2 regions of the Streptomyces sp. TLI_146 genome follow, and region 1 is predicted to be linked to the other one. Evidence: riboswitches for the same ligand, from Rfam matches in the RefSeq annotation. Region 1 holds a riboswitch; the other holds the start of a gene.
What was found. Region 1 has a riboswitch for cobalamin ahead of metE (5-methyltetrahydropteroyltriglutamate--homocysteine S-methyltransferase). Riboswitches for the same ligand answer to the same signal wherever they lie in the genome.
Positions count from the first base shown of each region.

Region 1 (5,635 bases):
GCGGCGGCGAGCCGTTCGGCACCGGCCGCGGCGAGCTGCTCGGCGTTGCCGGTCTGCGAGGCCCACAGCACCAGCACGTCACGGCCCCGGGGGGCCTGGGGCGGCGCGGCAGGGGCGGGGCGCGGGGTGGCCCGCGAGTACATCCCGGCCAGCACGCCGTTCACCCACAGCGCGTGCTCCTCGCTGAACGGCGCCGTCGGCGGCAGTACGGGGATGCCGGGCGCGCCCGACTCCAGCCCGGCCAGGAACCCGGCCAGGTACTGGCGTTCCCGCTCGGTGAGGACCGGCGGAGGAGCGCCGAGCCCGAACACGACGGCGGGAGCGGCGCCCTGGCCCGCCCACTGGGGCGAGTCGGGGGCCGTGCGCTGGGCGGGGACGGCGTGCGGGAGGGGCGCGGGGGCGTCGAGGAGCGCGGTACCCGCGACGGGCGCCCCTGTAGTGCCGCTCACGCCCGCTGTCGCCAGCGCGCCACCCGAAACGAGCGCTCCCGCCGCTCCCGACGCGTCGGCCGAGCGGCTGGGGGATGTCACCACGGCGTCCGTCGCCGTCCCCGGCATGACGGGCCGCGCCACCTCCGCCGCGACCTTCGTCAGCGACACCGCGCACACCTTGAACTCGGGCTGCAGCGAGATCGGATCGACCGCGTCGCTGGTCACGTCGTTGATGCTCAGATCCGCGCCGAACAGGTCGTTCCAGTGGAACGGCGCGAAGCAGCACCCCGGCCGCACCCGGTCGGTCACCACGGCGGGCAGCACCGCCCGTCCGCGCCGGGAGGCGATCTCCACCCCGTCGCCCTCGGCGATGCCGAGGCGTTCGGCGTCCTGGGGATGCACCTCCACGAACGGCGCCGGGTTGAGCTTGTTGAGCTTGGCCACCTTCCCCGTCTTGGTGAGCGTGTGCCACTGGTGCTGCAGCCGCCCGGTGTTGAGCACGAACGGGAAGTCGTCGTCGGGCATCTCGGCGGCCGGCAGGTGCGGGCGCGCGTGGAAGACGGCCCGCCCGCTTGCCGTAGGGAACACCGGACCGCCGCCGTCCTCGGTCACGTACCGGATCGGGTTGCGGTCGGGACCCTCGGTGGTCGGGGCGGGCCACTGCACCGGCGTGGCGCGCAGCCGCTCGTACGTCACCCCGCGCAGGTCGTAGCCGGTCTTCGGGTTCCAGGCCCGCTTGATCTCCTCGAAGACCTCCTCGGGACCCGTGTAGCTGAACGCCTCCTCGTACCCCATCGCGCACGCCACGCGCGCGATGATCTGCCAGTCGGGCAGCGCCTCGCCGGGCGCGTCGACGGCCTGCCGGGCGAGGGTGAGGTTGCGCTCGCTGTTGATGAGGACACCCTCGGCCTCGGTCCACAGGGCGCCCGGCAGCACCACGTCCGCGTACGCGGTGGTCTCGGTCTCGGCGAACACGTCCTGGACGACGACGAACTCGGCCGCCCGCAGGCCTTCGACGACGGTGCGGCGGTTGGCGACGGAGGCCACCGGGTTGGTGCAGATCACCCAGCACGCCTTGATGTCGCCGTCGGCCATCCGCCGGAAGAGTTCGACGGTGCCGAGCCCCGCCCCGTCGGTGCGCAGCGTGCCCGGCTCCAGCCCCCACAGCTCCTCGGTGAAGGCCCGCTCCTCGTCCACGAGCACCGAGCGCTGGCCGGGCAGCCCGGGGCCCATGTAGCCCATCTCGCGGCCGCCCATGGCGTTCGGCTGGCCGGTGAGCGAGAACGGGCCGCTGCCGGGGCGGCAGATCGCTCCGGTCGCCAGATGCAGGTTGACCAGGGCGTTGGTGTTCCAGGTGCCGTGGGTGGACTGGTTGAGCCCCATGGTCCAGCAGCTCATCCACTCCCCGGCCGCGCCGATCCACCGCGCCGCCGTACGGATGTCGTCCTCGGGGATCCCGGTGGTCTGTGCGACCGAGGCGGGTGGGTAGTCGGCCAGGAACTCGCCCATCGCCTCCCAGCCCTCGGTGTACTCGGCGATGAAGGCGGGATCGGTGTGCCCGTTCTCCTGGAGCAGGTGCAGCAGGCCGTTGAGCAGCGCGAGATCCGTGCCCGGCTTGATCTGGAGGAACAGATCTGCCTTGGCGGCGGTCGCGGTGCGGCGCGGGTCGACGACGATCAGCTTCGCCCCGGCCTTGACGCGCTCCATCATCCTCAGAAAGAGGATGGGATGACAGTCGGCCATGTTTGACCCGATGACCAGGAAGACGTCCGCCTTCTCGAAGTCCTGGTACGAGCCGGGCGGCCCGTCCGCGCCCAGCGACAGCTTGTAGCCGCTGCCCGCACTCGCCATGCACAGCCGGGAGTTGGACTCGATCTGGTTGGTGCCGATGAACCCCTTGGTCAGCTTGTTGGCCAGATACTGTGCCTCCAGGCTCATCTGACCGGACACGTACAACGCGACGGCGTCCGGCCCGTGCTCGTCGACGATCGCCCGCAACCTGCCCGCCGCCTCGGCGATCATCGCGTCGACACCGGCGGGCACCGGCTCGGCCCCGCGCTCACCCCGTACCAGCGCGGTGGACAGGCGTCCCGGAGCGGCCAGCATGTCGGCCGTCGTCGCGCCCTTGGTGCACAGCCGACCGGAGTTGGTCGGGTGTGATTTGTCACCGGAGGCCTTGAGCACCGTGCGCCGGCCGTCCGGCCCCATGGCGATGTCGAGGACCATCCCGCAGCCCACACCGCAGTACGAGCAGACCGTGCGCACCTGTTCGGTGGCGGCCCGCGTGGCCTGTGCGGTCAACGGGTGTCCCCTCTCGTCTCGGCCGGGATCCCTTGGGTTTCCGACCGTACGAAATGCCCGTTACTTCGATGTCACGTGCGGCGATCACGAGTGGTTACGTCGGCCACACTAATCGCGCCCCGATGCTGTGAGCACCTGTGTGCGACTGCGGCACGCCTCCGATGTCGGACATCACGAGGCGTGCGCGTCCGATGTGAGGGGTGGCCCCGGCCCCCTGTCTGGGTAGGGTGGCGCTCGCAGCTGGTTCGCCCTGCCCGCCAGGCAGGCGCGTCGCAAGAGGGAACCCGGTGGGAATCCGGGACTGCCCCGCAGCGGTGAGCGGGAACGACCGCCGTCATACGCACTGGGCCCGGCCGGGTCTGGGAAGCGACGGCCAGTAGGTGTCCGCCGGGAATCCGGCAGGCGTGCCCGCGAGTCCGAAGACCTGCCCGTTGCCCGTGCGCGACCGATCGCGCGCGGAGATCTTGGTGACCTCGTGGGCGGGTCGGCGGGACGAGAGGTGGTTCGAGCGCGGGCACCGTTCCGCGCGGGCCGCCCTGTCCGTCATCCCTTCGCGCCCACGACCCGTACCAGGGTCGATTTCGGGACATTCTCGCGAAGGAGAGTTTCGTGACCAGCACGTCCGCAGCCGCGGCAGCACGGGCCACCGTGTACGGCTACCCCCGCCAGGGCCCCGACCGGGAGCTCAAGAAGGCCATCGAGGGCTACTGGAAGGGCCGAGTCGGCGCCGACGCCCTCCGTGACACCGCCCGTGACCTGCGCCGCGCCAATTGGCTCCGGCTCGCGGAGGCAGGCGTCGACGAAGTGCCGACCGGCGACTTCTCGTACTACGACCACGTCCTCGACACCAGCGTGATGGTGGGTGCGATCCCCGACCGGCACCGCACCGCCGTCGAGACCGACACCCTGGACGGCTACTTCGCCATGGCCCGCGGCACCCAGGACGTGGCGCCGCTGGAGATGACCAAGTGGTTCGACACCAACTACCACTACCTGGTCCCCGAACTCGGCCCGGACACCGTCTTCACCGCCGACTCCGGCAAGCAGGTCGCCGAGCTCACCGAGGCGCTGGCGCTCGGCCTCGCGGCCCGGCCCGTCCTGGTCGGACCGGTCACCTACCTCCTGCTGGCCAAGCCCGCACCCGGCGTCGACGCCGACTTCCAGCCGCTGGCCCTGCTGGAGCGGCTGCTGCCCGTCTACGCCGAGGTGCTCGCCGATCTGCGGGCGGCGGGTGCCCAGTGGGTGCAGCTCGACGAGCCCGCCCTCGTCCAGGACCGCGGCCCCGCCGAACTGGACGCCGCCGCCCGCGCCTATGGGGCGCTCGGCAGCCTCACCGACCGACCCAAGCTGCTGGTCGCCTCCTACTTCGACCGCCTCGGCGAGGCCCTGCCCGTCCTGGCCAAGGCGCCCGTGGAGGGCCTCGGCCTGGACTTCACGGGACCGGCCGCCGCCAACCTCGACGGCCTCGCCGCCGTCGGCGGGCTGCCCGGCAAGCGGCTGGTCGCGGGCGTCGTCGACGGCCGCAACATCTGGATCAACGACCACGAGAAGTCCCTCGCCGCCCTCGGCACGCTCCTCGGCCTCGCCGGCACCGTCGACGTGGCACCGTCGTGCTCGCTGCTGCACGTCCCGCTCGACGCGACGGCCGAACGCGACATCGACCCGCAGATCGCCCGCTGGCTCGCCTTCGCCCACCAGAAGACCACCGAGACCGTGACCCTGGCCCGCGGTCTCACCGGCGGCACCGGCGCGATCGCCGCCGAACTCGCCGCCAACCGCGCCGACCTGGCCTCGCGCGCCGGCTCCGCCCTCACCCACGACCCGGCGGTACGCGCGCGTACGTCGACGGTCACCGAGGCCGACGGCCGCCGCTCCCAGCCGTACGGCGAACGCGCCCCGGCCCAGCGCGCCCGCCTGCGGCTGCCGCTGCTGCCCACGACCACCATCGGCTCGTTCCCGCAGACCACCGAGGTACGCACCGCCCGCGCCGACCTGCGCGCCGGACGCGTCGACACCGAGGGCTACGAGGAGCGCATCAAGGCCGAGATCCGCGAGGTGATCGCCTTCCAGGAGAAGGCGGGCATCGACGTCCTCGTCCACGGCGAGGCCGAACGCAACGACATGGTGCAGTACTTCGCCGAGCAGCTGACCGGCTACCTCGCCACCCAGCACGGCTGGGTCCAGTCGTACGGCACGCGCTATGTCCGCCCGCCGGTCCTGGCCGGCGACATCTCCCGGCCGAAGCCGATGACGGTGCGCTGGACCGCGTACGCCCAGTCGCTCACCGACCGCCCCGTCAAGGGCATGCTCACCGGGCCGGTCACCATGCTGGCCTGGTCGTTCGTCCGCGACGACCAGCCGCTCGCGGAGACCGCCCGCCAGGTGGCGCTCGCGCTGCGCGACGAGGTGAACGACCTGGAGGCGGCGGGTACTTCGGTCATCCAGGTCGACGAGCCCGCTCTGCGCGAGACGCTGCCGCTGCGCGCCGCGGACCGCGCCGCCTATCTGGACTGGGCCACGGAATCGTTCCGCCTGACCACCGCGGGCGTACGTCCCGACACCCAGATCCACACCCACATGTGCTACGCCGAGTTCGGTGACATCCTCCAGGCCATCGACGACCTCGACGCCGACGTCATCAGCCTGGAGGCGGCCCGCTCGCACATGAGGGTGGCCGACGAGCTCGCCGCCGCCGGGTATCCGCGCGAGGTGGGACCCGGTGTCTACGACATCCACTCGCCGCGCGTACCGAGCGCCGAGGAGGCGGCCGCACTGCTGCGCAAGGGGCTCGCGGCCATCGCCCCGGAACGGCTCTGGGTCAACCCCGACTGCGGATTGAAGACCCGCGGCTGGACCGAGACGAGGCAGTCCCTGGAGAACCTCGTCGAGGCCGCCCGGACGGT
Region 1 is NZ_PJMX01000001.1:6,767,689-6,773,323, forward strand. It holds gene BX283_RS30215 (bifunctional nitrate reductase/sulfite reductase flavoprotein subunit alpha) at 1-2,732, opposite strand, end outside; cobalamin riboswitch at 3,007-3,158, shown strand; gene metE (5-methyltetrahydropteroyltriglutamate--homocysteine S-methyltransferase) at 3,342-5,635, shown strand, end outside.

Region 2 (5,635 bases), 3.5 Mb from region 1:
TGCCCGACCAGGTACTCGCTGACCTCCCGGTCGGCGGGCAGGATCGAGAGCACGCCCTCCGGCAGCCCGGCCTCGCGGGCGATGTCGCCGAGTATGTACGCGTCGAGGGGCGTCTCCGGGGACGGCTTGAGCACCACCGAGCACCCGGCGAGCAGCGCGGGCGCGAGCTTGGCGGCGGCCACGAACTGCGGGACGTTCCACGGGACGACGGCCGCCACCACCCCGACCGGCTCGCGCCGCACCAGGATCGGCCCGAGGACCCCGGCGCGCCGCTCCTCGTACGGGAAGTCGCGCGCGACGGTGATGGCCGCGTCCCAGACCATCATCGCGCCGAGGGCCTGGGCGAGGACGCTCCAGGAGTACGGGGAGCCGTTCTGCGAGCTGATGGAGCGGGCGATCTCCTCGTGGCGCAGGGCGATCGCGTCCTTGATACGGGTGACGACCTCGATGCGGTCGGCGAGCGGCAGCCGTGGCCAGGGCCCCTCGTCGAAGGCCCGGCGGGCGGTGGCGACGGCGTGGTCGACGTCGGCCCGGGAGGCGTGCGGCACCCGGCCGATGACCTGTTCGGTGTGGGGCGAGACGACGTCGATGACGTCGGTTCCGCGGGGGTCGGTGAGTTCCCCGCCGATGTAGAGCCGGGTGTGCTCGATGAGATCGCTGGTCATGGCGTGGCGCCTCCCGCTGCGGTCCATTTTCTGACGGCATTTCAGATCTGCCAGAACTGATACCAGTTCCCCTATGAGGAGTCCACGGACGGGAGACCTCTTGAGGCCCGGACTGAAACACGTTCTACTGTGACCTGTCGGTGCCCACCGGGGCGGTCGGAGACGAGGCTGATCCATGACGCAGATGGCACGGGGGACGCGGGTGGCCGACCACGGCGGGGGCGTCCACTCGATCGAGGTGCCCATCCCGGACAACCCGCTCGGCCACACGCTGGTGTACGTGGTCGACACCGGCCGGGGCCCGGTCCTGGTCGACACGGGGTGGGACGACCCGGCGTCCTGGGACACGCTGACGGACGGCCTGCGGCGGCTCGGCACCGAGGTCGCGGACATCCACGGGGTGGTGCTCACCCACCACCACCCCGACCACCACGGGCTCTCCGGCCGGGTGCGGGAGGCGTCCGGGGCGTGGCTCGCGATGCACGCGGCGGACACGGCGGTGGTCCGGCGCACCCGGGAGGCGGAGCCGGGGGCCTGGCTGTCCTATCTCGTGGAGAAGCTGACGGCGGTGGGGGCGCCGGAGGACCACCTCGCGCCGCTGCGGGCGGCACGGGCGCGGGGTTCCGCCCGGTCGCTGCCGGGCCTGCGGGCGGCTCTGCCCGACCGGGAGATCGTCCCCGGCGACCTGCTGCCGCTGCCGGGCCGCCGGCTGCGGGCGATCTGGACGCCCGGTCACACGCCGGGCCACGTCTGCCTCCACCTGGAGGAGCGGCACCCCTCGGACCGCCCGGGTCACGGCCGCCTGTTCTCGGGCGACCACCTGTTGCCCGGGATCACTCCGCACATCGGGCTGTACGAGGACCCCGACGACGCGACGGTGACCGATCCCCTCGGCGACTACGTGTCCTCCCTTGAGCGGGTGGGCCGCCTGGGGGTGGCGGAGGTGCTCCCCGCCCACCAGCACACGTTCACGGACGCGGCCGGGCGGGTCCGTACGCTCCTCGCCCACCACGAGTCCCGCCTGGCGGACCTGCTCTCCCTGCTGGCGGCCGAGCCCCTCACCCCCTGGCAGCTGGCGGTCCGGATGGAGTGGAACCGCCCCTGGTCGCAGATCCCCTACGGCTCGCGCAACATCGCGGTGTCGGAGGCGGAGGCGCATGTACGGCGACTGGTGAAGCTGGGGCGGGCGGAGGGGGTACCGGGCCCGCCGCTGGCGTACCGGGCGGTTTAGCCCCCGCCCCGCCCCTTCCCGGGGCTGCGCCCCGGACCCCGGCACCCAGGGGATCGCCGCGCAGCGGCACTCAAGGGGCGCGGGGAACTGCGCGAGCAACCCAGCACGGTCCGCAGACGAAGCACCCGGCCGCCCGCCCAGGGCTTTCGGGAAGGGGTGGGGTGGGGGATCACGCCCGCCGCAGGCGGAAGCTACAGTGAACCCGTCGTCCATGCCCGTACGGGGGAAAGCCGGTGCGAATCCGGCGCTGACCCGCAACCGTGAATATGTCGTCGCCCGCCCGGCGCGACAAGCCGGACCACCCCGACGGACATGACCGGCTCAGCGGTCACCGGCAAGCACGCCGATGACCGGCCCCGTCGAGGTACACGGAGCCACGAGCCGGCGTGCCCCCGCGCCCGCCGCGCCGTCCGGCCCCCGCAGGAGAGGCACCGCCCGCCATGACCGTACGCCGCTGCGCCGCAGCGCTCGCCGTCGCCACCGTCGCCCTCGGCGCTGCCGCCCCGGCCGCCCTCGCCGACGGCACGGCGCCGTCCTCCCCCGCCAAGACCCTCCCGCAGGGGCTGTACGGGACGAAGGACCCCGCGTTCGACGGCGTCTGGCGGCAGTCGCTCGCCCTGCTCGCCCAGAGCACGGTCGGCGTGAAGCCCGCCGCGCAGGCGGTGACGTGGCTGACGGGTCAGCAGTGCGACACCGGCGGCTTCTCCTCGTACCGTGCCGACGCCGCCAAGCCGTGCGACGCCAAGACGGTGCTCGACACCAACGCCACCGCCGCCGCGGTCCAGGCCCTCGTCGCCCTCGGCGACCACACCGACGCCGTGACGAAGGGCGTCTCCTGGCTGAAGACCGTGCAGAACCCCGACGGTGGCTGGCCCTACAACCCCGGCGGCAAGAGCGACGCCAACTCCACCTCGGTCGTGATCGGCGCCCTCGCCGCCGCCGGTGAGAAGCCCGCCGACGCCAAGTCCGCCGTCAAGGACGGCCAGGGCGGCAAGTCGCCGCTGGACGCGCTGCTCACGTTCGCGATGCCGTGCGACAGCACGCCCGGCTCGGGCGCGTTCGCCTACCAGCCGGACCTGAAGACCTCGAAGCTGTACGCGAACGCCGACGCCAGCGCCGCCGCCGTGACCGCCTCGTACGGCAAGGGCCTCGCCGCCACCGCCGGGCACTCCGACGCCAAGGGCACCACCTGCGAGAAGGCGACCACGCCGGAGCAGGCCGCGCACAACGGCGCCGCGTACCTGGCCCGCACCATGGCCAAGTCGGGCCACCTCAACTCGATGATGCCGGGCGCCGAGAACCAGCCCGACTACGGCAACACCGCCGACGCCGTCGTGGCCCTCGCCGCCGACGGCCAGGAGGCCCAGGCCAAGGCGTCCCTCCAGTGGCTGGAGAAGAACGCGTCCGGCTGGGCCAAGGAGAACGGCCCGGCCGCGTACGCCCAGCTCGTCCTCGCCGCGAACGCCACCGGCGCCGACCCGAGGAAGTTCGGCGGCACGGACCTGGTGTCCCAGCTGAACGCCACGGGCCCGACCCCGGCGGGCACGCAGGCGGCCGACCAGACCAAGCAGGCCAAGTCCGACGAGAAGAAGGACGACTCCTCCAGCACGTCGGTGTGGTGGATCGTCGGCGTGTTCTTCGTGGCGAGCGTGGGCGTCGGCTTCCTCGTCAGCGCGCGCAAGAAGAACGCACAGAAGTGATGTCCGGGCACCGCCTCACGGCCGTGACCGGCCTCGCCCTCGCGCTGACGCTCGGCGCGGGGGCGGTGGCGGTGCCCGCACAGGCGTCGGGCTACCGCTACTGGTCGTTCTGGGAGCGCCAGGGCACGACCTGGACGTACGCCACGCAGGGCCCGGCCACCGCGCACCCCTCCGACGGCGACGTCCAGGGCTTCCGCTTCGCGGTCAGCGCGGACTCCAAGGACGCGGCGACCCCGCGCTCGGCGCCGACGTTCGCGCAGGTGTGCGCGTCGACACCGGCGAAGCCGGGCCGCAAGCGGGTCGCCCTCGCGCTCGACTTCGGCACCCCGCAGGACGCGCCGGGCGGCGAGACGCCCCCGGCACCGCGTACGGCGTGCGCGCAGGTCCCCGAGGACGCGACGACGGCGGACGCCCTGGCCGCGGTGGCCAAGCCGCTCCGCTACAACAGCGCGGCCCTGCTGTGCGCGATCGCGGGCTACCCGCACACGGGTTGCGGCGAACAGGTGTCGACGAAGAAGCCGGACACGCGGCCCAGCACCGCCGCTCCGGAGAAGTCCTCGGACTCCGGCCCGTCCCTGGGCCTGCTGGCGGGCATCGCGGCAGTCCTGGCCCTGGCAGCAGCAGCGATCTGGCAATCCCGCCGCCGCCGCGACTGACCGGCCGGAACCATCGGATGCCCAGGAACGACGACACCCGGCAGCCAGGTCCGGCGAGCAAGCCCGACGGGGAACCCACCGACTCCCCGCAGCCGCCGACGGCGAAGGCGCCCCACAAGAAGACCCGCACCGGCGAACGGACCGTCACAGGTGGAGCGGGTGGGTACGACAACCCGGCCGGAGGCCGGGTGCACCCACGACGGCCCGCGGCCGACGAACACCGCACCCCACGCCCCGCGCCCAAGCGGCACCGCACCCCACCCCCCGCGGCGAAGCGGCACCGCACCCCCTACACCACCCGCTCCAACGCCCTGCACCCCGGCGCCTGGTGGCTGTGGGCCATAGGGCTGGCCACGGCCGCTTCCCGCACCACCAACCCCCTCCTCCTCGCCCTGCTCGTGGCCGTCGCCGGCTACGTCGTCGCGGCGAGGCGTACGGACGCGCCGTGGGCCCGCTCGTACACCGCCTTCGTCAAGCTCGGCCTCGCCGTCGTCGCCATCCGCCTCGTCTTCAACGTGGCCCTCGGCTCGCCGATCCCCGGCACCCACACCCTCCTCACGCTCCCCGAGGCCCCCCTCCCCGACTGGGCGAAGGGCATCCGCATCGGCGGCCGCGTCACCGCCGAGGGCATGCTCTTCGCCCTCTACGACGGCGCCCGACTCGCCGCGCTCCTCATCTGCGTCGGCGCCGCGAACGCCCTCGCCAACCCGGCCCGCCTCCTCAAGTCCCTCCCGGGCGCCCTGTACGAGGCGGGCGTCGCCGTCGTCGTCGCGATGACGTTCGCGCCGAACATGGTCGCCGACGTCGCCCGGCTGAGGACCGTCCGCCGACTGCGCGGCCGCCCCACCGGCGGCATCAAGGCGATCCTCCAGATCGGCCTGCCGGTCCTGGAGGGCGCCCTGGAACGCTCGGTCGCCGTCGCCGCCTCCATGGACGCCCGCGGCTACGGCCGCACCGCGCACGTACCGCCCGCCGTCCGCCACACCACCACCGTCCTCACCCTCGGCGGACTACTCGGCGTCTGCGCCGGTACGTACGGACTCCTCGCCGCCGAAGGCGCCCGCTACGGCCTGCCCGTCCTGCTCACCGGCCTCGCCGCCGCCCTCGCGGGCCTGCGCCTGGGCGGCCGCCGCTCGGTCCGCACCCGCTACCGCCCCGACCGCTGGGGCACCCGCGCCTGGCTGGTGGCCGGTTCCGGCGCGGCGGTGGCGGCCGCGATGATCTGGGCGGGCACGTACGCACCGGACGCCCTGCACCCGGGCGTCGTCCCGCTCACCGCCCCCGAGCTCCCCCTCTGGCCCGCCCTGGCCACGCTCGTGGGCCTGCTCCCGGCCTTCGTGACCCCCGCACCTCAGACACCCCGGACACCCCGGACACCCCAGG
Region 2 is NZ_PJMX01000001.1:3,300,464-3,306,098, forward strand. It holds gene BX283_RS15000 (aldehyde dehydrogenase) at 1-665, opposite strand, end outside; gene BX283_RS15005 (MBL fold metallo-hydrolase) at 841-1,896, shown strand; cobalamin riboswitch at 2,084-2,221, shown strand; gene BX283_RS15010 (prenyltransferase/squalene oxidase repeat-containing protein) at 2,337-3,596, shown strand; gene BX283_RS15015 (SCO2322 family protein) at 3,596-4,252, shown strand; gene BX283_RS15020 (energy-coupling factor transporter transmembrane component T) at 4,270-5,635, shown strand, end outside.
Region 2: it holds a riboswitch for cobalamin, as region 1 does, so the genes downstream of both, BX283_RS15010 (prenyltransferase/squalene oxidase repeat-containing protein) here and metE (5-methyltetrahydropteroyltriglutamate--homocysteine S-methyltransferase) in region 1, are expected to answer to the same signal.